4 regions of the Providencia hangzhouensis genome follow, and region 1 is predicted to be linked to each of the others. Evidence: predicted binding sites of a transcription regulator. Region 1 holds the regulator's gene; each other region holds the start of a gene.

Region 1 (7,649 bases):
GGAGGCTAAATCCCCCGACAGCGCCTAGCCCCATCATCCATGCTTTGGGGTTTAAAAACTGTAATAAGCCGCCTTGATACCAAGTAATGCTTTTCGCAACTTCGCTATTCGTCTTCAGTGGGGCATAATTTGCTGTCGCTGTTTTCCATGCTAGCCATAGCAAATATAGACTTCCGGCGAATTTTAAGGCGACATGAAGCGCAGGATAGAGCAATAAAAGTGCAGCAACCCCGAATGCGGAGAGATAGAGTATTGACTGCATCCCTAACATAATACCAAGGCATAATATTATTGTATGGCGAAAACCGTAGTTTGCTGCACTTGACGTTAGCAACATATTGTTAGGGCCGGGAGTGACTGCAGCAATGAATAAAAACGTAAAAAGAGAAAAAACCAGCCCCAATGTCATTTATAATTTAGCCTCAAACTCAAATTTGTTTACTTGCATCACAAAAAAATAACAGTATGTTATGTGACTCACAAGAGTCCCCATTAAATAAAAATAAGGCTATGTCAGAAAACTTTCGTCCAATAAGTTGGGCTAAAAATCCACACCTCCAAACATTACTGCCAAGGATTTTCCGTAGAACACCGAAAATCAAACCAATATGGCAGCGGCTTGAATTGCCTGATGGCGATTTTATCGATCTCGCTTGGAGTGAAAAACCTGAGCTAGCGGCACATAAGCCACGTTTAGTGATCTTCCATGGTCTCGAAGGCAATTTTAAGAGCCCTTATGCCCACGGGATGCTAGAAACGGCCCAAAAGCATGGTTGGTTGGGTGTAATTATGCATTTTCGCGGTTGTAGCGGTGAACCCAATCGCCAACAGCGAATTTACCATTCAGGTGAAACCAGTGATGCTCGCTATTTTCTCCGTTGGTTAAAACAAACCTATGGTGATACGCCGACGGCCGCAGTCGGCTATTCTCTTGGTGGTAATATGTTAGCGTGCTATCTCGCAGAAAGTGGGCAAAATGCAGATTTAGATGCGGGCGTCGTGGTTTCGGCCCCATTAATGCTAGAAGCCTGTTCTTTGCGGATGGAAAAAGGAATATCTCAATTCTATCAACGCTATTTACTAAATGGCTTAAAACGTAATGCAACGCGTAAATTGGTACGCTACCCTGGCTCACTACCTTTAAACTTGCTGCAGCTTAAACAACTAAAACGCATCCGTGAATTTGATGATGTGATCACTGCTCGTATTCATGGTTTTGATGATGCGACAGATTATTATCAAAAATGCAGCGCATTACCTAAATTAGCTTACATCACGAAGCCAACATTGATTATCCACGCTAAAGATGACCCATTTATGGCGCCTGAGGTTGTTCCTGATTTATCATTTTTACCCCACAATGTGGAATACCAAATGACAGAACATGGTGGGCACGTAGGCTTTGTGAGCGGTACCTTGAGAAAACCGCAAATGTGGTTAGAAACACGCATCCCTCAATGGTTAACGCCTTATTTAGATAAGGAAATAATGTGATTATTCCTTGGCAAGAACTTGAACCTGAAACATTGGAAAACCTAATTGAAAGCTATGTCTTACGGGAAGGAACCGACTACGGCTCCCATGAAAAAAGCTTACAAGATAAGGTCAACGATGTGAAACGGCAGTTAGTTTCTGGTGAAATTGTGCTAGTCTGGTCTGAATTGCATGAATCGGTTAATTTCATGCCTAAGGGGAGTTTTTCTGTCTGATGTTTTTATTCTATGGTTCATTTTTACGTCATCATCTATCATGAATTAAGTTACAGGTTTTCCACACAATCATGTCGTAAAACCATCAAATAAAACTCAAAACCCTAACACCCGTTAATCCGCTTCATGCACTATTGATTAAAATAGTGCTTATAAGCGCAACACAGGGAGTCCACGATGTCCAAAAAGCACCCAATCATTGCTATCACTGGTTCGAGCGGAGCTGGCACAACCTCAACTAGCCAAGCATTTCGTAAAGTTTTTCACCAATTAAATATCCAACCAGCAACATTAGAAGGGGATAGCTTTCATCGCTATACACGCCCTGAAATGGATATGGCTATCCGTAAAGCCAGAGAACAAGGCCGGCACATCAGTTACTTTGGCCCCGAAGCGAATGATTTTGCGTTGCTTGAACAAACCTTAATCGACTATGCAAAAACAGGTTGTGGGCAGTCCCGTAAATATCTACATACTTATGATGAAGCGGTACCGTATGGCTTGCAACCTGGGACATTTACCCCTTGGGAGCCGCTACCAGACAAAACAGATATTTTATTTTATGAGGGGCTGCATGGTGGCGTTGTCACTCCAGAACATAATGTTGCACAACATGTTGATTTGCTTGTAGGTGTTGTCCCTATTGTCAACCTCGAATGGATCCAAAAATTGATCCGCGATACCACAGAGAGAGGGCACTCCCGCGAAGCGGTTATGGACTCTGTTGTACGTTCAATGGGGGACTATATTAATTACATCACGCCACAATTTTCTCGCACCCATATCAATTTTCAACGCGTTCCTACGGTAGACACCTCTAACCCATTTTCGGCTAAAGCTATCCCATCACAAGACGAAAGCTTTATTGTGATCCGCTTTCGTGGGCTAGAGCAAATTGATTTCCCCTATTTGCTGTCAATGATATCCGGCTCTTTTATTTCAGCAATGAATACAATTGTCGTCCCAGGAGGGAAACTCAGTTTAGCAATGGAATTAATTATGGCACCAATAGTCGAAAAACTAATTAATCAAAAGAACAACAGTTAAATTATTTTTTGATTAAAAAATAAGATGCTTATCATTAATTAAGGTAAGCATCTTTCAATTCAAATATATTAATAAAAATTAAATTTATTTTTAGTTTTTTATTTCAAAGCTGTGTGTGACTTCAACGGTTTTCTCTAACATCAATGCGACTGAGCAATATTTCTCAGCAGAAAGTTGAACGGCACGTTCGACTGCTTTTTCCGTTAATTCATTCCCTGTCACAATAAAATGCAAATGGATTTTCACAAAATAACGAGGGGCTTCTTCACGACGTTGTGAGGTTAATTTAACTTCACAATCCGTAATATCGTAGCGGCCCTTTTGCAAAATCGAAACGACATCAATTGCGCTACAACCCCCCGCTGCCATTAACACCATTTCCATTGGGCTTGGGGCTTTATCACCCGCATTGCCATCCATCATCACCTGGTGCCCAGACGCAGACTCTCCTAAGAAAGAAAGCCCTTCAACCCACTTTACTCTTGCTTCCATTGTATTTCCCCTTGAAATGAAATCGGTTTAAAGGCTACATTGTTCCATAGATATAAGGAATGTTATATCAACTTTATTTGGCTGAAGCGATACAGGGAAGACTTTCTTTATTGAATATGCTACAAACAATACTTAGTTGATAGGATTAAGATCAAAACTCAACAGTTTAATTGATCATATTATAGTGTTGATATCAATTTGCGTTACCAAGAGCAATCAAAAACGCTGAAGTAATCAGCCCCTTGATTATTTAAAGGTATATAAGGCAAATTAATATGCTAAGCTAGTGACTTTAAAGCCAGCCTTTCTAGTACGTTTTTCCGAATGGCTGCAATAACATACAGAGGATAACGCTAATGGTTCTCGGCAAGCCACAAACAGACCCTACTCTTGAATGGTTTTTGTCACACTGCCATATTCATAAATATCCATCCAAGAGCACTCTTATCCATCAGGGTGAGAAAGCAGAAACCCTTTACTATATCGTTAAAGGTTCGGTGGCTGTTTTAATTAAAGATGAAGAAGGCAAAGAAATGATCCTCTCTTACCTGAATCAGGGGGATTTCATTGGTGAGCTTGGGTTATTTGAAGAAGGGCAAGAACGTACTGCGTGGGTTAGAGCAAAAATCGCCTGCGAAGTTGCTGAAATTTCATATAAAAAATTCCGTCAATTGATTCAGGTTAACCCTGATATTTTAATGCGCCTTTCTGCGCAAATGGCTAGTCGCCTACAAACAACATCTGAGAAAGTCGGTAACCTCGCATTCTTAGACGTTACAGGCCGTATTGCTCAAACTCTATTAAATTTAGCCAAACAACCTGATGCGATGACACATCCAGACGGTATGCAAATCAAAATTACCCGTCAGGAAATAGGCCAAATCGTGGGTTGTTCCCGTGAAACAGTTGGCCGTATTTTGAAAATGTTAGAAGACCAAAACCTGATCTCTGCACATGGTAAAACAATTGTGGTTTACGGCACACGTTAATTAACCTTTCAGCCTGGCCACCTTTGGCTGGGCTATTATTGTAAACAGCGGTATATCAATGATATAGCGCTGTTTTTCATTTCTTTGCTTATGGCCCCTTTATTGACTTTCTAGCACACTCGCGTTTTTTGATATTAATTAAAATATACTTATATAAAATAATTAATAATTAATCATCCGAGATTTTATATATGCGCACTATTACTAGCACAAAAAACCAAGTTATTTCGCCACAATTAGAAAATAACAAAAAAGATTTTATTAAGAATAAAACCTTTTTTGAAAACTTACAATATGCAAATCAAGCATCTGTAAATTCCCCCACATTAGTGAAACAACCTACAGAACAGATAAAAAAGACACCACGTGAAAACTTTGTATCTTCATTAAATATAGGAAGTTTGCTACCTAATACCCAGCCAACTCATAAGACATTTTATCCTAAGCATAAAACTATTTTTGAAACTCAAAAAAATAAAAATATTGACATCCGCTCTATCGATTTCAAGACTAGCCTTGATTTTTTTAAAAATATGCCTAGTTCTCAAGATCAGAGCTTAGTTTCTCGCTATCCCCTCATATTTAAAAATTCGAGAAAAATAGAAAAAAATTTTACCCCAGTAGAAGACCATTCAATTACCCATAAAACTCAGGAAGACTTACCAATGCAAACAAGTAAAAAAAACAACGTTGAAACCTCAACGTTTGTAGATTTTCATTTAAACCGTTCCGCAGGTATGCTATCTAATTTTAAATATAAAATAAAATCCATTCATGAAAAAAGTATTCGCAAGTTCAGAGATGTTTTTAAAACAAATAAAAAGGAAGAACTATGCGTTAAATTTGAAAATGGCGAGGCTAAGATTATAGATAAAACTACTATAACCAGTCAAAATTTAATAAAAAAACACGAAAAAATTAAAGATTCGAATAAAGAAGTATTTCAAGATAATAATCAATTAAATAATATCAATACTCTAGACTCTACTGAACCATCACCTGACAAAAATAAAGAGTGCGGAAATATTTTTAATAAAATGGAATCAGCCATTAGCACGTTAGAAGATCATTTCAATGAATCTACCACAAATAAACAACTAGCTTGGGACAATGATGGTATTGACTGGTATAAAGCACAAGATGAAAGTCTAAATACAGAGAGTAGCGAACTTGTTAAACAAGCGTATTCACAAGATATTATTGATGATGCAACTCGCATAATAAATAAGTCAGACTCTGATATTATCAGTGAAAATGCAAAAACAATATTTAATGAATTTTTTAGTGATAACCATCAGAATTCAAGCATTAATTTTTATTCGAGTAATGAAAGTATAAACTCTAATTTATCTGGTTATGTTTCAGAGAATTCTGTCGATTCTGGGTATAGTTCAGAAAACAAGAAGAAAGAAACAGTGGTTAATTTAACCACCTCCGAAAACCACACAAAATCTAAAATAACAGATAATTTAGATCGGAAAGAAAAATCAATTATTAGAAAAAAAAAGCCTAATATCAAAATACGCCACACCGAAAAATCAAAAGCTCGCAAACAATTTATTAGTAATGGATATAAATTATCGCAAAGTAAAGAAGAACAAACAATAATCCCTAAAAATAAAATACCAAAAGCTAAAAGCTTAGAGTATACCTTGCAAGACCCACAAAAAACATTAGAAGATATAAAAAACCTTATGACAGAAATAGTCAAAGAAGAAGCTCATATATCTCACCTTCAATCTGAATTAAGCCTCTTGGATAATAAATAACCGCTTGCTTAAGGAACTAGTTGCAGAGACATTAATGCCTCTGCAACTTTCAATTAATCATTAACTCAGTAACTTCTCTATTGCCGTTTCTAATTTCGCCATGCCGCTATTAATTTCTTCTTCCGAAATAATCAGCGAAGGCGTAAAACGTAAAACATTAGTGCCTGCATTGAGCATCATCAGCCCTTCTACTGCGCTGGCTTGCAGGATATCTTTCGAGCGGTTCAATAGTTTGCCGTCAAGCTCAGCACCAATTAAGAGCCCCATTCCTCTGATCTCAGAAAAAATGTGGTATTTATCGTTAAGCTTATTCAAATGAGCAATAAACAATTCACGGCGCTTTTGAACGCCATTTAATACATCTTCTGTATTAATAATATCAAACGCCGCATTACCTACTGCACAAGCTAATGGATTACCGCCATAAGTGGTACCATGCGAACCCACTTCCATCGTTTTCGCAATTTCTTCAGTAGTAATCATTGCACTGATAGGGAAACCGCCACCCAATGCTTTTGCCGTGGTTAAAATATCAGGCACAACGTTGTAATGCATATAAGAAAATAATTTACCTGTACGCCCCATACCGCTTTGTACTTCATCAAAAATCAACAATGCATTATTTTCATCACATAGCTTGCGAACTCCTTGCAGGAATTCTGATGTCGCAGGGGTGACACCACCTTCCCCTTGTACGGGCTCTAACACCACAGCACAGGTATTTTCATCAATGACCGCTTTGACCGCATCCAGGTCATTAAAAGGCACATGAATAATATCCGCAGGCTTTGGCCCAAAACCATCTGCATATTTCGCTTGCCCGCCCACCGAAACGGTAAATAATGTGCGCCCATGGAAGGCTTGTTTGAAAGCAATAATCTTCGTTTTATATGGGTTATATTTGGTGATAGCGTAACGACGCGCTAATTTAAACGCGGCTTCGTTAGCTTCTGAGCCTGAATTCACAAAAAACGCACGGTCAGCAAATGTCGCATTCGTAAGTTTTTGTGCTAACTTTAGCGCCTGCTCGTTGGTGAAAATATTACTGACATGCCATAGCTTTTCGCTTTGTTCACGCACAGCAGCCACCAAACTAGGGTGACAATGCCCTAAAGCAAGAACCGCGATCCCACCAGCAAAATCAATATATTCTTTACCTTGCTGATCCCAGACACGGCTACCTTCACCTTTAACTGGAATAAATTCCGCCGGCGAAAAAATAGGCAACATAACTTGATCGAAAGTCTGCCGATTAACTGCGTGTTGTTCTGCTGCTGCGTATTGTTCTGACATACCCCTCACCTGCTCTTATTTAATGCGATAATGAAAATATAATCATTAAATATGAATAAAAAATCAAAAAAGAGCAATAGCAAAGGGCATAATATGCATAATTAATTTATTCTGAACCAGATTTATAAATTAATATTTTAGAAAATTATTTAGTAATTCATGGCCTTGCTCACTCAGAATGCTTTCAGGATGGAACTGAACGCCTTCTATAGGCAAGGTTTTGTGCCGTATTCCCATGATTTCATCAACATCACCATTATTCAGTGACCATGCTGATACATCAAAAGAAACAGGGAGTGTCTCTGCCGCAATTACCAGAGAGTGGTAACGTGTCACCGTCAAGGGCCGGT
Region 2 (7,649 bases), 250 kb from region 1:
AATCGCTGACTGGGAACAGGTATGGAGCCTCGGTGATGGGAAAAATATCGTTACCGCATGGAATGATGAAAAATGTCTTTTTCTCCCCCTATGGCCTGCCAAAGCATTTGTTGAGTTGTGTTTAACGGGTGAATGGGCAAATTTTACGCCAATACTATTTACCCTTAAACACCTGATGACAGAAATTCTGCCTGATATGCATGAAGCAAATATTAAGGTTGCATTGATGATGCAGTCTGATGGGGAAAAAACATTAGTTTATGATGCCGCGGCGCTTCTGCGCGATTTAGAAGAAGAATGTCAGCAATATGAGTAAAAGGCAGCAATGTGCTGCCTTTTTAAAGTAAAAAACTACTTTTCAACACCAGTAGTGACAGTAAATTCACGAGTTTGCCCTGCCTCTAACCAAATCAGTGTTTGGTTATTTTTCGCCGCAAGGAAACCTTCTGGACGACAAGTTGCAGGGAGTACAAATGCGCCAACTTTTTGGTCACCATTATACAAAATCCAACGAGTTGCATAATTTAGCTCATTAGATTTAAAACGCGTTACAAACGTATCTCCTGCGGGTGAAATCATCCTAAACTCAGGCGTTGCGGTATATTGGCTGAGGTCATCCATAAAAAACACAATTTCAGGGTCACACATTTGTGGCTGATTAAGCTGATTTAATGAGACTTTGCCAGATTTCAACGCTTCATTAAATGCGAGCCATTTTTCAGTTGGCTGTACATGCCCCGGTATTGATTCACGCAATTTAATCGCATTTTCGGGGATATTTTGTGTCAATGTTGCATTCTCCACGTAAGCATAATTCATATGGCACATATATTGGAGAGGCATAGGCACCGATGCTAAATTGGTGACTGACATATGAATATCAAATAATGCACTATCTGAGTTTAATTGCACTGACGGTGTCGCACGATAATGATGACCAAAACCCATCACATACTCATATTCGCCGACGACTTTTAAACTTTCGCCAGTCAGTTCAAGCCAAGCGCTATCCATTGCTGCACAAGGCATTTCCCCATGTAATGGATGTGAATCTTCTGGTGAAGGGCAACCATTACTGATTAAACCTGAATGGAATGCAAAGCAACCGTAGGTTTCAACTACCGTTGGAACACGTTTTGGCGCTGAAAACATATTTTCCATTTTCAGATTTTGGCCACAAAATTGTGCATCCCAAATCATTTGTCCTAAAAAAGGTAAAATCGTTAAATACCCTTGCTGATTTTCAATTCGTAGCCCTTCCACGCCAGTTTGGTAACGAAATGCAGTGGCAGTAAATTGGTTATTTTTTAAAATAAGCGTCGGGTTTTCCGTAAATAAGCTTTTGTGAAGAGGTATCAATGTATTCATTTTCATACTCACGGTTTAATAAGATAAATGGAATTGGGTAGCTCACACTACCCAATTTGAGCACTATTTTGCAGCTTGTTTGGCTTTAAAGCGGCGTTCACCAACGAAGTAAATACCGACATACACGAAGCACAGCATGGAAACGAGGAATGAAAGTTGTAATGAGTGCAGCATATCTGCGACATAGCCTTGAACGGCAGGAACAACCGCAGCACCGACAATCGCCATCACAATGACCGCCCCAGCCATTTCGGTATGCTCATTATCAACGGTATCCAAAGTACCTGCATAAATGGTTGCCCAGCAAGGTCCAAACAAAATACTCACCATGACCGCTGCATACACCGCAGTGAAACTCGGAATAAACGCAACATAAATCAGGAACAACGCCCCAATCACCGAGTAGATAATTAGGACTTTTTCTGCATTAAAGCGAGTCATTAGAATATTGGCGATAAACTTCCCAATAAAGAAACAGGCAAAGCTATACACCATAAAGTTTGAGGCATCGCGTTCGTTAATATCCCCCATCTCTAATGCGAGACGAATGGTAAATGACCACACAGCCACTTGCATACCGACATATAAAAATTGGGCAATGATTCCTTTTCTAAAGCGACTATTTTTCGCTAAATATTTTAAGGTTTCTAATGCAGTAGGACGCTTATGATCTTGCGTTTCTGCCACTTTACATTTAGGGAACTTGGTAATAAGGAATAAGATCATTACCACAACCAATACCATAATCATATAACGGTAAGGTTCGAGGGTATTTTCCAACATGGCTAAACGGAATTCATGAATTTGTTCCGCATTCATTCCTGCCATTTGGTTTTGTAAGCTATCCCCCTCGGAAAATACCAGATACTTACCTAGCAAGATCCCGCCCGCTGCGCCAATTGGGTAGAAAGTTTGGCTAATATTTAAACGCAATGTCGCGTATTGTTTAGGCCCTATCATTGAGCTATATGTATTTGCTGCGGTTTCAAGGAAGCTTAAACCAATCGCAATGGCGAAAATAGCTGCCAAGAACATGGTGTAAGTCGCCATATGAGACGCAGGGAAGAACATACTGCAACCCGCGATGTATAGGATCAGCCCCACCATAATGGCATATTTATAACTGGTTTTTTTGATCACTAACGACGCTGGAATAGCGATTAAGAAATAACCGCCATAGAATGCACTTTGCACTAAAGCAGAGGCGAAGTTACTGAGTTCAAAGACACTTTTAAACTGTGTGATTAAAATATCATTTAATGCTGCAGCACATCCCCATAATGGGAACAGACACGATAGTAGGATAAATTGGAATAGAGGAGTCTTACTCAGGTAGCCATCCGGTAACTGAGTGATGTTCTTAATGTTCATAGTAACCCTTATATTTTTATAATTTATACCCGATGAGTGGCTATGTGGCTCTGATGACCACTTAATTATTCAAAGGGTATATAGCTACGTTGGACTATTATTATTTAGCTATTCATTAGCTGTGTTGATTTGCACAAATTCATTAAATTGCTCAACACTTGGATAAGAAGATTGAGTCCCTTTCCCTGTCACACTGAAGGCCGAAAACATCACTGCTTTTTTCAGTGCTTCTTCAATATTCCCCGTATGGACATAGTAATGAGAGAAACAGCCGATAAAGGCATCCCCTGCACCACTGGTGTCAATGGCATTCACTTTAATTGCGGGTATATGTAACTCACTGTCGCGAGTCATCCATAACGCCCCTTTATCTCCTAATGTCACGATGACATTTTTTAACCCTTTATCCAGCAAAGACTGTGCGGCACGACGGATGTTATCCATCGTGTCTACTGGCATATTGGTTAAAATTTCTAATTCCGTTTCATTAGGTACAAAGAAATCACATCGGCAAGCAAAATCGAGATCGAGCGTACGTTGCGCTGGAGCTGGGTTGAGCAACACTGGGATCCCATGTTTATTGCCGAATGAAATTGCGTGATAAACCGTCTCAAGCTGGACTTCTAATTGCAGGACGATCAATTTACATTTTTTCAGATCTTCCGCTGCGCGATCGATATCTTCCGGGGATAAAAATTTATTCGCCCCTTTGACGATCAAAATGCTATTTGATGAATTTTGATTAACAAAAATAGGCGCGACACCACTTGAGGTACAAGGTACTTTTTCCACATAACGGGTGTTAATACCGTAAGACTCAAGATTGCGGATCGTATTATCTGCAAAAATATCATCGCCGACTTTGGTTAACATGATCACTTTTGAATTTAACTTAGCAGCAGCAACCGCTTGGTTCGCACCTTTACCGCCGCAACCAATTTTGAAAGCTGGCGCTTCTAACGTTTCGCCTTCTTTTGGCATTTGATCGATATAAGTGATCAAATCAACCATGTTTGAACCAATAACTGCTATATCCATAATGTCCCTCGTGTTAAATAAATCACATAATGATATGATAGTAACATTATCATGTTGCAAAAATATCATTTGTGATTAGGATCTCGAATAACGAATGATCAAGTGTTATATCTACCACATTTCCTCATTCTTTGTTGTCTATCCCACATTTATATAGGAAAGTTGAAAATGCAAGACTTAGCAAAATATATTGATCACACTTTACTTGCTGCGAATGCGACTGTCAGCGATATTACTAAACTGTGTACGGAAGCTGCTGAACACCATTTTGCCTCTGTATGTGTGAACACAGGTTATGTTCCTTTAGCCAGCGAACTTTTAAAAAACAGCGACGTTAAAGTTTGCTGTGTGGTAGGCTTTCCACTAGGGGCATGCTTAACTGAAGCCAAAGCATTTGAAGCCGCAGAAGCTGTCCGCCGTGGCGCTGATGAAGTCGATATGGTTATCAACATTGGCATGCTAAAAAGTGGCGACTTAGACTTTGTCCGTCGTGATATCGAAGCGGTATTTGCAGCCTGCGGTAAAGCAACATTAAAAGTTATTTTAGAAAACTGCCTATTAACTGATGAAGAAATTACACAAGTTTGTGAAATTTGCCGCACAATTAAAGTCGGTTTTGTGAAAACTTCAACAGGTTTCAGTACAATGGGTGCAACAGAGCACCATGTCGCCCTGATGCGTAAAGTGGTTGGTGATGAAGTCGGTGTAAAAGCCTCCGGTGGTGTGCGTGACCGTGAAACCGCAATTAAAATGATTGAAGCTGGCGCAAACCGTGTAGGTGCCAGCGCGAGTGTAGCAATTGTCACAGGAACGGCGACCAAGCCGAGTGACTACTAAGTGATGGGGCGCGGTCTAACCGCGCCAATTTTGTGCATTTAAAAAGGATTGTAGGGTGATAGAAACTAAACAAAAAGAACGCCTTCGCCGTTTAAGTGAATGTTTAAAACGTTCAGGACGCATTCATTTAAAAGAAGCCGCTAGAATACTCGAAGTTTCAGAGATGACTATCCGACGAGATCTCAGCGCAGACACAGAAGGCCCCATTCCTATGTCACTCCTTGGCGGCTATATTGTTTCTGTTACCCAACCAGCCAACTTAGCTACCCAAGAGCCGCAAGCCGATGTTTTTACCCCTGACCAAACCGAAGAATTATATATCCCTAATCTTGCCGCTAGTATGGTGACAGAAGATGATGTGATTTTCTTTGATAATGGCATTGAAATGGCCACCTTGATTTCACTCATCCCCGAAGAGATTAATTTCACTGGCATTTGTTACTCACATAACGTTTTTCTCGCCCTTAGCCAAAAGAAAAATGCCACCGCACTTTTATGTGGTGGGGAGTATCGCCCTAAAAGTGATTCTTTTTACAACCCTTCACTCCCTTCATTACTTGATTCAATCAACCCTAAAAAAGCCTTTATTTCAGCGGCTGGCGTGCACGGAAATTTTGGCGTAACTTGCTATAATCTCGATGATTTACCAATGAAGAAAAAAGCGATGGAAAAATCTATCCGTAAGATTTTACTCGCCCCTTATAACCTGTTCGATGAAGTCGCGACCGCCAATATGGGGGAATTATCACAATTTGATGTGATAGTCACAAATAGGCAGCTTTCTGATGAATATGAAACATATTGCCGTAATGGCTTTGTGAAAGTAATTTATTAAAATCGCCAATAGATTTAGCGGACAATATCTTGCCCGCTAACATTAAATCTTCACGGTTAAATAGTCTTCTGCAATTTCTGTTGCGAGGAACACCGATTGGCACTCTGCAAGCAATCTTGGTATATCTTCACTCACGTAGCGACCACTAATATGAGTTGCGATAAAACGCTTAACCCCAGCAGCACGTGCTAACTCCGCCGCTTGTACTGTAGTCGAGTGGCCACGCTCATTAGCTTTTTGTGCAAATTCGGCCTCTAAGGTGGTTTCATGGATCATCACATCGGCATTTCTCGCAAGCTCCAGTGCTTGTTCTGTCGGTTGAGTATCACCAAAAATCGCAACGACTTTACCGGGAACAGGCTCACCAAGGTAATCAGTCCCATTCACGACTCGCCCATCATCAAGAACAATGGTTTCACCCGCTTTAAGCGCTTGCATCCAAGGGCCACGAGGAATATTGTCATTGGCTAATTTGACTGCGTCTAATGCACCACTTTTTGGGTGCTCTTCAATACGATAGCCGTAGCACTCAACACGGTGGTCAAGAGCATAAGCCGTCACAATTAACTCCCCATCATCAAATAACTGCCCAGTTTCAATTTCAACGATTTCCAACGGGTATGTCATATAAGACACACTCACGGCTAATACCGTTTCAATATAGTGTTTTAACCCTTTTGGACCATAAACAGTCAGTGGGTCTGTCGCTCCACCCATTGAGCGGCTACATAACAAACCGGGTAGACCAAAAATATGGTCACCATGTAAATGGGTAATAAATATTTTCTCAATTTTTGGCGTTTTAAATGGGCTATTTAAAATGCGATGTTGTGTCCCTTCGCCACAATCAAATAACCAGTAGCTTTTACGGATACCGACCAAATTTAATATCATACTGGTGACATTGCGCTCTTTTGTCGGCACCCCAGCACTGGTTCCTAAAAATGTTAACTCCATAACTTCCTCATCTAATTTGTTGTTTTTATTATGGTAAGATTTTTTCCAATAAAAAAATCATTTATTTTAATCTGTATAGTATTCCGTATTTTTTGATTATCAACCAAAGCCAGTTATTCCAAATATTTCCAATATACAAATCGTATTTCCATATTCATCCGATCAATTCACAAGCACTGATCATTGTCTGCCCTGAAAATAGCGATATTAATATTTATATCAGGAATATGTTCGATGAATCCCCCTTCGTCAAAATTGAAACCTAAACTACCGAACAGTTTGCTCCTCTCTACGGCAATTTGGTCTACGGCTATTTTGCCAATGGTGCCAAGTTATGCCCAAATCGTCCATTTAGACGATTTACCTACACTCGGTAGTCAGGCCATTCAATTTGAAGGAACCCAACCCGAAGTCCTCCAACCTGAAGATAGTACTGAACGTTTTTTAGCGGAATATGGACAAAATGCCGCAAACTTTGCTTCTGAAGAAAAAAACACCAAAAATCTGGCAGATATGGCACAAGATTACGCTCGCCATAAAGCCGCAAATATGGCGACGGATGAAATAACACATTGGTTATCCAAAGCCGGTAATGCCAGGCTAAATATTAATCTCGATAAAAAATTGTCAATTAAGACCTCTCAATTAGATTGGTTAGTACCTTGGTATGAACAGCAAGATTTGTTGTTATTTTCTCAGCACAGTATTCACCGTACTGATGGCCGGCTACAGACCAATAACGGTATTGGTTTACGTCATTTCCAACAAAATAGCATGATAGGGGTAAATGCTTTCTTTGATCATGATTTATCCCATTACTATTCGCGCTTAGGGTTTGGTGTGGAATATGCTCAAGATTACGTTCGAATGAGTGCGAATAGCTATTTGGGACTATCGACTTGGCGCAGTGCATCCGAATTAGCCGATGATTATAACGCACGCCCCGCCAACGGCTGGGATATTCAACTTGAAGGTTGGCTATCCACGTATGCGAATTTAGGTGCAAACCTAAAACTGGAACAATATTACGGAGATGACGTCGCTTTATTTGGCAAAAATGAGCGCCAGAAAGACCCAATGGCGGCTACCGTCGGCGTCAATTGGTCTCCATTTCCCCTGCTCGCAATAAATGCAGAACATAAAATAGGCAATAGTGGAACAAATGAGACAAATGCAAAAGTGGCGTTTAATTGGTTGCTAGGAAGGAGCTTAGCGCAACATCTTGATACTTCGGCGGTAGCGG
Region 3 (7,649 bases), 2.2 Mb from region 1:
CCATATTTTTCTATACATTAAGTTCTCATTGGCGCTTATACAATAAGATAAAGGCTATAGCGAAGACACTATCCCCTAACAGATTTTCATCTTTTGATAAATCTCACTGATTAAAATTTAAGCATAGAATAATCATAACTTAAAAAACTGGGCCATTACCTATGGTAAGCTCCATTATATTAAATAATTATCAACCGAGGCTCTAGTTGGTACTCTTTACCTCAAAGATTTATAATACGTTCTGTAATTAAAGATATTAATTTCGATGTATCAACGTCAGTAATAATTTTGCATTTAGCTTCATTATACTTAGCTTTTGGGTCATGATTAATGGAGGTAGATGTGTAAGCAAAACTATGACCGAATAATTTATTAGACTCATATTCGATAGTAATTGAACCGTCAATACCTGAAAAAATTTCAGGTTGAATGAGGTATGCAATAACGCAGGGATCATGGAGAAATGGGTCAAACTCTGCATATCTTCGACACATTTCTGCAACAGTCTGAGCGATAAGGCCACCTTTTTCCAAAGGACTACACAAACCAGCCCTTATATCAGCCTTACTTGTTACATCCAAACCAAGCATAGTAATATGGCGTGCACTATCAAAAACGATATGAGCAGCATGAGGATCTACATAAAAATTAAACTCAGCAGCTGGCGTTATATTCCCCTGTGTAAATGCAGCTCCGCCCATGACTACAATGTCTTTTACATTATCAACTAATTTTGGTTCTTTGATGATAGCGACGGCTATATTAGTAAGAGATGCTATTGTGCATAATGTTATTTCACCTGGGTTTGACATTACCGTATCAATAATAAAATCTACGGCGTGACCAGAATAATTTGGATAATCTGATGCGGGAAGCAATACTCCAGCTAGACCATCAGTACCATGAACATGAGTTTTACTCCCACTTTTGGACATTAGTGGACGCTCACAACCTTTTGCTAGAGGAATATCCTGCCTATTTGCTAACGCAAGTAATTGTCGTGCATTATTGTGAACCTTTTCTAATTCTACATTACCTGCAACTGTGGTTATGCCTATTAATTCTATTTCTGGAGAAGCTAAGGCTAAAAAAATGGCCACAGCATCATCTACACCAGGATCACAATCAATTATTATTTTGTTCATTCTATTACTCCTTGATTTATATGTTATACAAAAATACCAACAATAGTCGCTGATAAACAACTGACTAAAGTTGAGCCAACAATCAATCTAAAACTATTTGATGCGATCATTTTTCCATGTTCTCGGCTTATACTTGTAACGCAACCGATAATCATTCCGATAGAGCCAAAATTTGCAAATGATATTAAAAATACGGACATAATTGCATCCGTTCGTGGTGTAATGCTTGTTAATTTCATATAGTCAATCATAGCAACAAACTCATTCGATAAAATTTTAGTCGCAATAATTGTTCCAAAAGTAACACTTTCATCCCATGAACTACCCAAAATGAAAGCTAAAGGTGAAAAAATATAACCAAGAATTCCTTGAAAACTAATTCCTAAAATATTTAAAAAAACATCATTCAGCATACTAATTAAGGCGACAAAACCGATAATTATGGGAACAATTGCAAGAATAAGCTTAAAGGCATCCTGCATGTGATCTGTCAATACCTCAAAAAATGAGCCCCTTTCACCTTTATTTGCCCCCAAAGGACAAGTTGTGATATTTGTGGGTTCACTTGGATTAATAATAGAAACAATAATAAAAGTACTAAAAAAATTGAGACTAACACCAATAAAAACATAGCGTGGCTCAACCATTTGTGTATATGCGCCTAGCAATGCGATATCTACTGTTGAGATAGTACATGCAGCAATAGTATACATCTGTGCTTTAGATAGCCTTGGAATGTAATCTTTAATTGATACATAAGCAGGCATCATTCCGACTATCACAGCGCTAATAGCGGCAAAAGACTCTAATTTTCCAACTTTAGATATTTTGTTAATTAGAAAGCCTATAGTATTAATAATTAAATCTAGCGCACCGATATATTTAAATATTCCAATTATAGAGCAAATAAAAATCAAAGGTAAAAGAGCTACAACAACAAAAACCATAGAAGTTTTACTGCTTATATCTCCAAAAACAAAATCAATCCCCTTATTAGCATAATTAATTATATAATGAATACCTGATGCTATACCGTCAAGAGTAGTAAGCCCAATGGTAGTATTTAGCATGGTAGACGCGACAATAATCTCCAATGTTAACAATGTTAGTATAGATGGAAGTTTATGTTTTATATTTTTTTTACTAAAACTAAGCAAATATGCTATAAGAAAAACAAATATTAGACTAAAAAAGAATATAAGGTATTTCATAAATATCACCATGTTAATAGATTTTAATTATGATTAGTTGATTTAATGTCTCCTTAACCCACTAATTAAAAGCAAAAAAATAATTTTTAATATCAATATATATGACCTTGCTTAAAGGTACGATTTTAAGCATTTACATTCAATTTATAATTATATTTATAGTTCAAGCGCCAAACACTCAGGAACATAATAATTCAAATAAACTCTCCTAGTTTGTATTTTTAAACACATAATTCTTAAAATGTGAATCATGTCGCACTTGTAAGCCATACTTAAAATAAAGCTTTTTCTTTTCACAAATAACTCAGAGCGTTAGTTACCTTATAATTTTTTTCAATATCTTATTGTTATTAAGCGTTAAATTCTAATGATTCTGCAATTATACATTCACTCTATCTCGCTCTCTTTACCACTGCACTGGAAAACTTGCTAAGTTTAAATAGAAGAATATGTTCTATCTAAATATTATAAACATAGGCTTTATAATGCCCATATAATTCTTACCGTGATTAACAATTTATTAAGTTACTAAAATTTCTAGTGACTACTAAAAATATAAAATAGCTAGTGGGATAAATATTTATTACTTATTTACCTTGCTTATACTAAATAAGAATAAGAAAAACTCAATACAGCTATATTATTTTAGCTCAAAAATAGATACTTTAGTCCCCAAAAAATGGAAAGTAATAATTGAAAAATTTATTGGTTCTGTATCTAGGCATAAAAACAATAGTATTGTTAACTCACATCTGAATAAGGCAGCTATAATTAGATTTTCTGACCTAAAATTTGCAGATGTCATCATGAAAAAGCTCAAATACTCAAGGGGCATTAGGTTTCATGCACGAAAATTTATATTGCAGTAAATACGTTAAAACACTCAATATTATTAATGAAGAAACACACGAATGCTTAGCGCATTTTGGTTGATACATCATTGCAGGCTAAAATATCATCAGAGCACTTGAAAGTTTAAATCAGCTTCCACCGGAGGCATATCGTCAACAGTTAGAAAACTCTAAGTTTGTGTGTCTCTATTAAAGTAGGATGGACACCAATTTTCACCTATTTTATCGAACTGGTATCACTCTTCCCTCATGTTCTGCTATCATGAGCCTCTTTTTATAACTCTCGCTGATTAGGCTTTAAGCATAAAACAATAATAATTTAAAAACCAAATGTACAATTATCCATCAGCAACATAAACCCCAGTAGCAGAACCTATAGAATGACGACCAATAAAGAACAGTACAACTTAAATAAGTTGCAAAAAAGAATTCGCCGCGATGTTGGCCAAGCAATCGCTGACTTTAATATGATTGAAGACGGTGACCGGATAATGGTTTGCTTATCTGGAGGTAAAGATAGTTACACACTACTTTCCATCCTGCAAAGCTTGCAAAAAAGTGCCCCAATCCAGTTCTCATTAATTGCGGTTAATTTAGATCAAAAGCAACCCGGGTTCCCTGAGCATATCTTACCTGCATACCTTGATAAACTTGGTGTAGAGTACAAAATTGTTGAAGAAAATACCTATGGGATCGTAAAAGAAAAAATTCCTGAAGGGAAAACAACCTGTTCACTGTGCTCGCGTTTACGTCGTGGAATTTTGTATCGTACGGCTACTGAATTAGGAGCAACTAAAATTGCTCTTGGTCACCACCGTGATGATATTTTACAGACTATGTTCTTGAATATGTTTTACGGTGGAAAGTTAAAAGGTATGCCCCCTAAATTGATGAGTGATGACGGAAAACACATTGTCATTCGCCCGCTCGCTTACTGTCGAGAAAAAGATATAGAACGCTTTGCGCAGGCTAAAGATTTTCCAATTATTCCATGTAACCTATGTGGTTCTCAACCAAACCTGCAACGTCAAGTTATTAAAGAGATGCTACGTGATTGGGATAAGCGCTATCCCGGCCGTATCGAAACAATGTTCCGTGCTACTCAAAATATTGTACCGTCTCATTTATGTGATACCGAATTATTTGACTTCAAAAATATTTCTCATGGAGATGAAGTTATCAATGGCGGAGATCTTGCGTTTGACAAAGAGGAGCTACCGCTTCAACCTTTTATAGATGAAGATGATAAGCCCGACTTTACAGCAGAACGCCTTGATATTATTGAAGTTAAATAAACATTTATTGATAACCTCCTCGTATGGAGGTTATTTTTGCTCGGATTAGATGCAAAAAAAAGCCGATGTAAAATACATCGGCATTACAGTGGTCAATTATTCTGTATAAGAACTCAATATGAGAAAAACTACAATTATGGAGCACAACGTTCATCGCTCAACGTTGCATTCACCTGCAGGACTAATACTGCACTAAAACCTCAGTAGTTTTATTGATTTATCTCAAACTAGGTCCGGTTATCGCAAATAAGTCATCAATATTAGAGCCATCGGCTTTTTCTTAACCACCACAAAACGGTTCCAATTAAAACGGCTAATAAAACACAAAATACACTAAAGGCAAAACGGAACTCATTACCAGGGATCCCGCCTAAATTCACACCAAACAGCCCCGTTAAAAAAGTTGTTGGTAGGAATATCATGGCCATTAATGACATTGTATAAATGCGCCGATTCATCATCTCAGTCATCATATTCGTTATCTCGTCAGAAATAATCGCTGTACGTGCAATAAAACCATCGAGATCTTCAATACAACGTCCTAATCGGTCAGAAATCTCTTGAATTCGACGACGATTGGTTTCATCTAACCAAAGCAATTTTTCTGTTGTTAAACGGGAAAACATATCTCGCTGTGGAGCCATATAACGGCGTATCACAATAATTTGTTTACGAAGTAATGCTAATTCCCCTCTCTCAGGAATTTGGCTATTTAATATGAAATCTTCCATATCAATTAAACGCTCATGCAAAGAATCCGTAAAATCACTTATTTCATCTGTAATAGAATCAGCAACCTCAACTAACCAGTCACCTGTACTTTGGGCCCCGACTCCCTGCTTTAAATCATCAATAATAGAATCTAAGGAATTTACTTTTCGATGACGACTAGAAATAATTATCCGATTATTAATAAATACCCTAAACGCAACTAATTGCTCAGGCCGCTGGCCAGCATTGGTATTTAATGTTTGCAATGTTAATAAAATACCATCGCCAACACGAATCAATCGCCAACGTCCTGAATGCCCAGATAAAGCAGACTTAACTTGGTCATTAAAGAGATCTGATTGCTGAATCCAATTAAAACTTTGTGGGTCCTTATAATCATAATGAAGCCAAAACGGTGATTGCTGGTTTGCGCTAGCATTCACGTCGATAGGAAGTAACCCACCGTCTCCATTTAACTGAAATGCATGTACAGGATTTGAATTTTGGAATAAAGAACCATAAATCAGTCCCATGCAATATCTCCCTTTTATAATCAATACGGTATTTTTAGTCGAATAGTGACATATTTGTCATTATTTCAAGAATCGTTCTCACGATACATAAAATAACAAAAAAAAGATTGAGATTAATATCTCATAAAAACAGACAATTTCCCATAAATCACAAAATATCGCCATTTTTGCTAAATAACACTACATAATTGACACAAACGAGCAATAAAGTTCATGATGATTTTTTTATTATGAAAAGGTAGTGTTTATTCCTTTTTTGGTCCTCCTTCCCATTCTCCAGAGGAAGGAGCTTTTTTTCTTTCCTTTAGAAAAAGCAGCCCGTACCTTGCACAGGCTGTATCCTATTTTAATGTTTAATGATATAAAAACTGTGGCTATAAGCGACATCTTCGGGGTTGTTTATCGGGTACCCCTTCAGCCAAGGCTTAATTAAGCGTGCATTGGTATATTGGTAAATAGGCGCGATTGGAGCTTCTTTTGCAATGATTGCTTCCGCATTATTATAATAACGGTTGCGTAATTGTGCATTCGTTTCAATACTCACCGACTCAATAACGCTATCATATGCAGGGTTATTAAATTTTGGTATATTGCCAGTATGTTGAGATGTAAGCAGAGACAAGAATGTTGAAGGCTCATTAAAATCACCTATCCATGATGCACGTATAACATCAAAATTTCCTGTATTGCGGCTATCTATATAAGTTTTCCATTCTTGATTTACTAATTTGACTTCAGCGCCTAATTTTTTCTTCCACATAGAAGCAATTGCAATCGCAATTTTCTGATGATTTTCTGAACTGTTGTACAACAATGTTAATTCTAACGGGTGATTTGGACCAAAACCTGCTTGCTGTAATAACACTTTTGCTTGCTGGTCTAATTCTTTTTGTGAGTAGCTATTGTAAAGCCCTTTTTCAGGTTTAAAGCCATCGGTGACATCGGGAGTAAAATAATTTGCAGGTTTTTCCCCTGTACCTAATACTTTATTAGCAATTAACTGGCGGTCAATCGCCATGGATAAGGCTTTTCTAACACGAACGTCATCCGTCGGTGCGCGTTGGGTATTAAATGCATAGTAATAGGTCCCTAATTGGTCTGGTGTAAAGACTTCATTAGGAATATCTTTCAATAATTTTTGATAGCGTTGTTTTGGAAATGATTCGGTAATATCCAAGTCTCCCGCTAAATAACGATTAGTTGCATGAGACTCTTGGTTAATCGGGACAAAAGTGACTTTAGTTATCACTGTATTTTGATGATCCCAATAATTTTTGTTTGGAACTAAAACAATTTTTTCATTAACCACTCTGTCAGATAAAACAAAAGCGCCATTTCCGACTAAATTACCTACTTTTATCCAGTCATTACCAAACTTTTCAACGGTTCCTTGGTGAACAGGAAATAAACTAAAATTAGCTGCTAATGAAGGGAAATAAGGTACTGGTTTATTTAAAGTAATCTTTAATGTATGCGCATCAACCGCTTCAACACCTAGCTGTTCAACAGGCAGTTTTCCATCAATAATAGCTTGCGCATTGTTAATACCTGCTAATGCTGCAAACCAAGCAAATGGTGATGATGTTACCGGTGAAACCAGTCGTTGCCAGCTATAAACAAAATCTTGAGCCGTGACAGGGTCACCATTCGACCAACGAGCATCAGTCCTCAGTGTAAATGTCCAAATCCGGTTATCTGTTGTATTCCAATTTTGGGCTACACCTGGGATAGGTTTTCCATGGTCATCCTGGTTAACAAGCCCTTCAAATAAGTCACGCATGACTTGCGCTTCCGTTAACCCCACTGACTTTACCGGGTCCAAAGAAGCCGGCTCGTCTTTTAAATGACGCGTAACTTCTTGGTTTTCAGCTAAAACTGTGCCAGTGGGTATCACCGCACTAAT
Region 4 (7,649 bases), 360 kb from region 1:
AACCGCTTGATTCTTCTCCTGCTTTACCTAAACCTAATTTTGTTAAATTAGGTAAATGCAGAGGCCCTTTACGACCAATATCCGCTTCGCCACGGGCGCAAGCATCTGCGATGTGACCCAATGTATTGGAACCTTCATCACCAAATTTATGTGCATCATGTGCTGCACCGATCCCAAAGGAATCCAAAACCATAATAAATGTGCGTTTCATATTTTTCTCCTGCGGTATTTTTAAAACGATATACCACTAAAATCTATTTGTATTACTCGCTGATTTGGCGATAAACCATTGGTGTTGTTTCAGGAGATTTGTCTCCAATCACCATCGCTTCACGCACTTCTTTCGCCGCTTCTTCCCACGCTTTTTCACTATTTGCATGGATAATTGCCAGTGGCGTTTGGGTATCCACTTTGGCGCCTAACGCAGCGATATCACTCAAACCAACGCTATAATCAATTGGGTCTGTCGCTTTACGGCGACCACCGCCTAACGTCACTACGGACATTCCCAGCGCACGTGTATCCATTTGCGTGATAATGCCATCTTTTGGTGCATAAACGGCTTTGCTCAGTACCGCAGTCGGCAGGTATTTGTTGTAATTTTCAACAAAATCAGCAGGCCCTTTTTGAGCTGCTACCATACGGCCAAACACTTCTGCCGCTTTACCATTGTCTAATACTGCCTGTAATTTTTGGCGTGCTTCTTCGCGGTTTGCTGCTAATGAACCAGATACCAGCATTTCTACACATAACGCCATGGTGACTTCATAAAGACGTGGGTTACGGTATTCACCCGTTAAGAATTGAACCGCTTCACGAACTTCAACTGCGTTACCTGCGCTGGAAGCTAGCACTTCATTCATGTCAGTCAATAATGCCGTAGTTTTACAACCCGCCCCATTAGCGACCTTCACAATTGACTCAGCCAACTCTTCTGACTTCTCATAAGTTGGCATAAATGCGCCTGAGCCGACTTTAACGTCCATCACCAGAGCATCAAGGCCTTCAGCCAATTTTTTACCTAAGATTGAAGCGGTAATTAGCGGAATTGAATCCACTGTCGCTGTAATATCACGGGTCGCATAGAAACGTTTATCGGCAGGTGCTAATGAATTAGTTTGCCCAATAATTGCCACCCCGACATCTTTGATAATGTCGCGGAAACGAAGGTCATCCGGGAAGATATCGAAATTAGGGATCGCTTCAAGCTTGTCTAGTGTTCCACCAGTATGGCCTAAACCACGGCCTGAGATCATCGGTACATAACCGCCACAAGCAGCGACCATAGGGCCAAGCATCAGTGAAGTCACATCACCCACGCCGCCAGTTGAGTGTTTATCAACTAATGGGCCATTGAGGTTGAGTGATTTCCAGTTCAGAACCGTACCTGAATCACGCATTGCTAACGTTAATGCAACGCGCTCAGGCATGGTCATATCATTAAAATAGATAGTCATTGCCAATGCAGCAATTTGACCTTCTGAAACTGAGTTATCGCGAACACCATTGATAAAGAAACGAATTTCTTCTTCGCTTAATGGCTTACCATCACGTTTTTTACGGATAATTTCTTGTGCCAGAAACACAATATTCTCCTTTAAAGTCGAATTTATCGGCTAACAATATTGCGAAAATTAATAACTGCTGCTTGATTTTTTAACGTCAAAACCTAGCGTATTTAATAAATTTGCTAATAGGCTAGAAGCACCAAAACGGAAGTGGCGGCTATCTGCCCAATTGTCACCTAAAATTCGTCCCGCTAACGCTAAGTATTCTGCTGCTTCTTCTGCGGTACGTACACCACCAGCAGGTTTAAAGCCGACTGTTTTTTCAACGCCCATATCACGGATGACTTGCATCATGATTTCCGCGCTTTCTAATGTTGCATTAACAGGTACTTTACCTGTCGAGGTTTTAATAAAATCAGCGCCCGCTTTAATTGAAATTTCAGAAGCCTTACGGATTAGTGCTGCATCTTTTAACTCACCTGTCTCAATGATTACTTTCAGCAACACATTCGCAGCCGCACAAGCGTCTTTACAGGCTTTCACTAAATCAAAACCAATTTGTTCATTACCGGCAATCAGCGCACGATAAGGGAAAACAACATCAACTTCATCCGCACCGTAAGCAATTGCTGCTTTGGTTTCAGCTAATGCGATATCAATATCATCGTTACCGTGTGGGAAATTCGTAACCGTTGCAATACGCACATCTGGAGTGCCTTGCTCACGTAATGTTTTACGTGCAATGGGAATAAAACGAGGGTAAATACAGATTGCAGCGGTATTGCCTGCTGGGCTTTTCGCCTGATGACACAGTGCGATGACTTTCGCATCAGTATCGTCATCATTTAAAGTGGTTAAATCCATAAGTGACAGCGCGCGTTGTGCGGCCGCTTTTAAATCAGTCATATAACTCTCCAACGTTGTTAATTCTTCAGAACGACACGTTCTTTGTTGGCGAGCGGGCTTGGTTCCTTAAAGATGCTAGTCGGATTCTTTCCGAACTGAGCAGCTGAGATCCTTCTCACCGCATCATGCCCTAGAGTCCTAGACTCTGAGAACTAGCAGTTCCATAGCAGCTTACTAATGCCTATTTGACCATGGAATGATGCCATTTTATGTGCTACAAATCACATTAATCGACTGAATGTTACATTATTAAAATAAAAAATGTGATATAGATCAAATTATACCATCTATCGCCATCAATTCTTCTCTCAAATGGCTTTTTCAATATTTTCTTTATCATTGATTGACTAAGTTAAGAATAGTTGAAAATTTACGATTGATATAAAAAGTCATAAAAGAATATAACGAATCAAAATGAAAACGGAAGGATTAATCCCCTTCCGTTTAATTGGATTAGCTGATAGCAAATATAAATTAAATTACGGCTGCTGCGCCTAACGTCAAGAAAAAGCCAGCAATGGTTGCACTCATTAAGTTAGACAGGGTACCAGCCATAACCGCTTTCATACCTAAACGAGCGACATCACCACGGCGATTTGGCGCCATTCCGCCTAAACCACCGAGTAAGATAGCGACGGATGAAAGGTTAGCAAAACCACATAATGCAAACGAAATAATCGCTTTAGTATGGTCGGAAAGCACTTGTTTACCTGCCGCCAGTACTTCAGCATCCGCTTTCATGTATTCACCGAAGTTCATGAATGCGACAAACTCATTCACAACAACTTTTTGGCCGATAAAAGAACCGGCAATTGTCGCTTCACTCCACGGCACACCAATCAAGTATGCGATTGGGGCAAATAGCCAACCTAATAATAATTCCAGTGATAATTGTGGATAATCAAACCAGCCACCAATACCACCTAAGATGCCATTGATCAATGCAATCAAAGCGATAAAGGCCAATAACATTGCCCCCACGTTCAGCGCTAGTTGCATCCCTGATGATGCCCCAGAAGCGGCCGCATCAATGATATTGGCAGGGCGTTCATCTTCAGCGACTAAATCTGTCGCATCAACCCTATCTTTTACATCTTCTGTTTCTGGAACCATCAGTTTGGCGAATAATAAACCACCTGGAGCGGCCATAAAGGAGGCAGCAATCAGGTATTCCATTGGTACACCCATTTGGGCGTAGCCGGCCAAAACTGAACCCGCTACAGAAGCTAAACCACCACACATAATGGCAAACAGCTCTGATGTCGTCATTGTTGCAATATAAGGGCGAACAACCAATGGTGCTTCCGTTTGCCCAACAAAAATATTTGCTGTTGCAGATAACGATTCTGTTCTTGAGGTTCCCAATATTTTTTGCAGACCACCACCAAGAACTTTAATCACTAACTGCATGATCCCTAAATAATAAAGGACAGCAATTAATGATGAGAAGAAAACAATAATTGGTAAAACGCGGAAAGCGAAAATAAAGCCACCGCCACCAAACAGTTCAAACATTTTATCGGAAACAAGGCCGCCAAAGATGAAGCTCATCCCATCTTGACCATATCCAATAACTTTAGAAACCGCGTCAGACATCCCTTGGAGCACACTACGCCCCGCTGGAACATAAAGAACAAATGCACCAATGGCTAATTGAATTAAAAATGCGCCGCCAACTGTGCGTAGTCTAATTGCTCGGCGATTGCTGGAAAATAGAATAGCTATCGCGATAAGTACCGCCATTCCGATAATACTCATAATGAGCTGCATGGAAGGATCCCTGTTCACTTTATTTTAGGTTGATATATAAGGAAACGTGTAAGTCACCTTGACTCTTAATTTGATGATTATACCTAGTCATCACCAATAACCCGCAATACTCATCACAAATACATACTGCAATAAACAACAAAAATTCACATAATGTGACAAAAGTCACAAAAACTATTCAGTTTAATCTGTAAAGGCACTAAAGTCCCAATTAAGCACAATAAAAACTAAATAGATTTTAATAGCCAATTAGTGAAATTATATAAATATTATTTATGATTCCGTATGCGATTTTACTTGGTGAGATTAAATAACGACAAACTATTGTTGTAAAGTTGTTGGGCTATTTCTGCAGGGGATTCGTGGCGAAGCTCACATAATGAACGAAAAACCCACTCAATACGTTCAGGACGATTTGGTTCGCCTTGAAAACCTGAAACTGGCATATCAGGGGCATCCGTTTCGAATAATAATGAAGTCAAAGGGAGTTGCGACATCACATGGCGAGTTTTATTCGCTCTGTCATAAGTAATTGTGCCACCAACACCAATATAATAGCCAAGTTTAACAAAGGCTTGGGCTTGAGATAGACTGCCGGCAAAACCATGCACAACGCCACGAGCTGGGACATCAAAACGACGTAGCATCGCAGCTAATGGGTCATGGCTTTTACGTGAATGTAAAATAACTGGTAAATCAAACTGTTTCGCTAACTTTAATTGTGCGGACAACACCACTTGCTGGCGCTCAAATTGCGGGTTTTGCATATAGAGGTCAAGCCCAATCTCCCCTATCGCCACACACTTTTTATTCTTTTTAGCTAGATAATCAGTCAATATATCAATATGTTGCTCTTGAAACTGACTCAAATATAACGGATGAAACCCCATAGCGGCATGCAGCTGCGGGTACTGCTGTGCCAGTTGCCAAACTCGTGCAAAATTATCCATACTCACTGTAGGAATGATAATATCACTCACCCCACTTTGTTGAGCAAGCTGCAAACTTTCAGTGAAGGAATCACTAAAAGGTGGGAAATCAAAATGGCAATGAGTATCAATAAATTGACGTTTAGCCATCACGATTTTCATTTGCGGATATTGCGGCCAAAGGCATTGAGGTAACAGGCTCCGCCGCCAATTCAGGAATGAGCTCATTCGGTACTTGTGGCTCAAGCTGAATATCTAATGGGTTAGACTCAATTTTCTGTGCCAAAGTATGGCTAAAGCGATTTGTGTTGTGGTCAAAGGCATCACCCAGTGCTGCAATAAAATAGCGACCACACCGGCGCCCCGTATGGTAATCTTGATTAAGCGAAGATACCTTACTACCCAGCGCACTACTTTTCAGTGGAACAGGTGGATAAATCTCAAAGACCTGTACATCTTTTGGTGGGTTTTCAATAAATTCTTGTGTTCTACGGTAGCTTTTCAGATGAACTTTTAGCATCGCGGCCATACGTTGTAGGCCATTTTTATCCCCTTCCAGCCACCGAGTCATTCTTTTCACCCATTCAGGGGTAAAATACATTTGGGAAGGAACGGTACGGATCACCACAATAGTCTCTGCACCGCGGCGGTATGCCTCTTCAACTGGGATAGCAGCACTAATGCCACCATCTTGGTAAAGCGTGCCATCAAATTCGACACCTTCACGATAAAAGCCCGGAATAGCGCTGGATGCACGAATAATATCGAGCCAGTTGTCTGCGTCAGGCTTTAGAAAAGCAGCGGAAAAATCATCACTGCGGCTTGCTCCCATATAGAATTCACGGCCTGAATTTAATAAATCGAGCCCTGCTTGTATACGTAATGGGAATTCCTTTGCTGTGGTGTCGACGAGCCAATCTAAATCAATCAGATGACCGCCGCGGATAAAGCGCAGTGGATTGAAAAATGCCGAATTAGTCGTATAACGCGTGATCACACGGCGTGCATAACCTGCTTGCCCACAAATATACGCAGAAAGATTTTGAGCCCCAGCTGAAGTGCCTATCATCAGGTCAAAAGGGTTGAAATCAGAGATAAGAAACTCATCCAGTACACCCGCAGTAAAAATTCCTCGTTGACCGCCACCTTCACAAATCAGGGCAGTTTTTCCCGAGTTGATATTATCAAAGAATGCAAGCGGCTCAATCGTGCCGAGTGTAACTGAAACGTGTTTTCCCATAATGCCTCTGAATGACAGAAGTTCACTTTAAATAGCTCAAAAACAGAATGAGCTTCCCTTTGAAAGCCCATTCTATCCGCATTGTACAATAAATATTCAGCAATATGAGCTATTGAGACATTTATTTACTGATTAGTTAGCGATGACTAAACCATTTTGTACTGATTTTACCCCATTGACTTGCGATGCCACTTGGGTAATTTTATCAATTTGATCGGCTGATTTAACAAAGCCTGATAAGTAAACAACACCATTGACTGTTTTTACTGATACGCTGTTACTCGAAATACCTTTCGTACCCAGTAATTTTCCTTTTACATCCGCCGTAATCGCGGAGTCATCAATGTAGTCACCGGTGTTTTTAGCGCCACTCGAAATGGCATTCCCAGTATCTTTACCTGCCATTTCAACGGTCTTAGATGCACTGTCCCAGGTTTCTGAGGCTTGTTTTTTCAAAGCGCTATCTGATGATGAGCTACAAGCCGCGAGCGCCCAGCTCAACCCAATAACTCCTAACAAACTCAATAGTTTTGCTTTTTTCATAAAAACCTTCCTTTCACTGCAATGGACAACGAATAATATAGCCTAAGTAAAAAAACATAAAAAATAAAGAGAAAGGTGATAAAGACAGAATATTCTTGATGATAAGCATAAAAAAACAGGGAAAGTTGCTTTAAATGAAGTTCGAAATAAGATGACCCACTAACTATGCTAGTCGTGGGTCATAAACACAATTAGTGTTCGCGTGTTTTGCGGAATTTAACGTCAGGGTAACGTTCACTAGTCAGGTTCAAATTCACCATAGTCGGTGCGATATAAGACAAGTTGTCGCCACCATCAAGGGCTAAGTTTTGCTCATTTTTGCGTTTAAACTCTTCGAATTTCTTCGCATCATCACACTCAACCCAACGCGCAGTAGAAACGTTAACGGCTTCATAAATAGCTTCAACGTTATATTCGCTTTTCAAACGCGAAACCACCACGTCAAACTGCAGCACACCTACCGCACCAACAATTAAATCATTGTTAGTTAACGGGCGGAACACCTGTACTGCACCCTCTTCAGATAACTGAACGAGGCCTTTTAACAGTTGTTTTTGTTTTAGCGGATCACGTAAGCGAATACGGCGGAATAATTCAGGGGCAAAGTTAGGAATACCCGTAAATTTGAGCTCTTCACCTTGTGTGAAGGTATCACCGATTTGAATCGTACCATGGTTATGTAACCCAATGATGTCCCCTGCATAGGCGTTTTCGACCTGAGAGCGATCCCCCGCCATAAAGGTTAAAGCATCA

What was found. Region 1 encodes CRP, which controls carbon source genes, mostly activating them, when cyclic AMP is high. Its sites were predicted from a motif close to ATGTGANNNNNNTCACAT; they were not measured.
Region 2: the regulator CRP is predicted to act here: its motif matches at 3,788-3,805, upstream of deoC (deoxyribose-phosphate aldolase).
Region 3: the regulator CRP is predicted to act here: its motif matches at 2,598-2,615, upstream of PZ638_RS12100 (NupC/NupG family nucleoside CNT transporter).
Region 4: the regulator CRP is predicted to act here: its motif matches at 2,676-2,693, upstream of deoC (deoxyribose-phosphate aldolase).

What each region holds. Positions count from the first base shown of each region.
Region 1 is NZ_CP135052.1:330,969-338,617, reverse strand. It holds gene PZ638_RS01500 (LysE family translocator) at 1-409, opposite strand, end outside; gene PZ638_RS01495 (hydrolase) at 511-1,494, shown strand; gene PZ638_RS01490 (YheU family protein) at 1,491-1,709, shown strand; gene PZ638_RS01485 (phosphoribulokinase) at 1,887-2,756, shown strand; gene PZ638_RS01480 (OsmC family protein) at 2,847-3,248, opposite strand; gene crp (cAMP-activated global transcriptional regulator CRP) at 3,605-4,237, shown strand; gene PZ638_RS01470 (hypothetical protein) at 4,429-6,006, shown strand; gene PZ638_RS01465 (aspartate aminotransferase family protein) at 6,067-7,299, opposite strand; gene PZ638_RS01460 (aminodeoxychorismate synthase component II) at 7,429-7,649, opposite strand, start outside.
Region 2 is NZ_CP135052.1:581,386-589,034, reverse strand. It holds gene PZ638_RS02495 (DUF2750 domain-containing protein) at 1-316, shown strand, start outside; gene PZ638_RS02490 (aldose 1-epimerase family protein) at 352-1,368, opposite strand; gene fucP (L-fucose:H+ symporter permease) at 1,432-2,739, opposite strand; gene rbsK (ribokinase) at 2,848-3,777, opposite strand; gene deoC (deoxyribose-phosphate aldolase) at 3,946-4,614, shown strand; gene deoR (DNA-binding transcriptional repressor DeoR) at 4,670-5,449, shown strand; gene rnz (ribonuclease Z) at 5,492-6,406, opposite strand; gene PZ638_RS02460 (inverse autotransporter beta domain-containing protein) at 6,641-7,649, shown strand, end outside.
Region 3 is NZ_CP135052.1:2,678,682-2,686,330, forward strand. It holds gene PZ638_RS12095 (nucleoside hydrolase) at 222-1,145, opposite strand; gene PZ638_RS12100 (NupC/NupG family nucleoside CNT transporter) at 1,169-2,356, opposite strand; gene ttcA (tRNA 2-thiocytidine(32) synthetase TtcA) at 3,588-4,502, shown strand; gene zntB (zinc transporter ZntB) at 4,763-5,746, opposite strand; gene PZ638_RS12115 (peptide ABC transporter substrate-binding protein) at 6,093-7,649, opposite strand, start outside.
Region 4 is NZ_CP135052.1:692,829-700,477, reverse strand. It holds gene deoB (phosphopentomutase) at 1-211, opposite strand, end outside; gene deoA (thymidine phosphorylase) at 264-1,586, opposite strand; gene deoC (deoxyribose-phosphate aldolase) at 1,635-2,414, opposite strand; gene PZ638_RS02980 (NupC/NupG family nucleoside CNT transporter) at 2,889-4,172, opposite strand; gene PZ638_RS02975 (TatD family hydrolase) at 4,478-5,263, opposite strand; gene PZ638_RS02970 (patatin-like phospholipase family protein) at 5,256-6,353, opposite strand; gene PZ638_RS02965 (BON domain-containing protein) at 6,486-6,896, opposite strand; gene prfC (peptide chain release factor 3) at 7,088-7,649, opposite strand, start outside.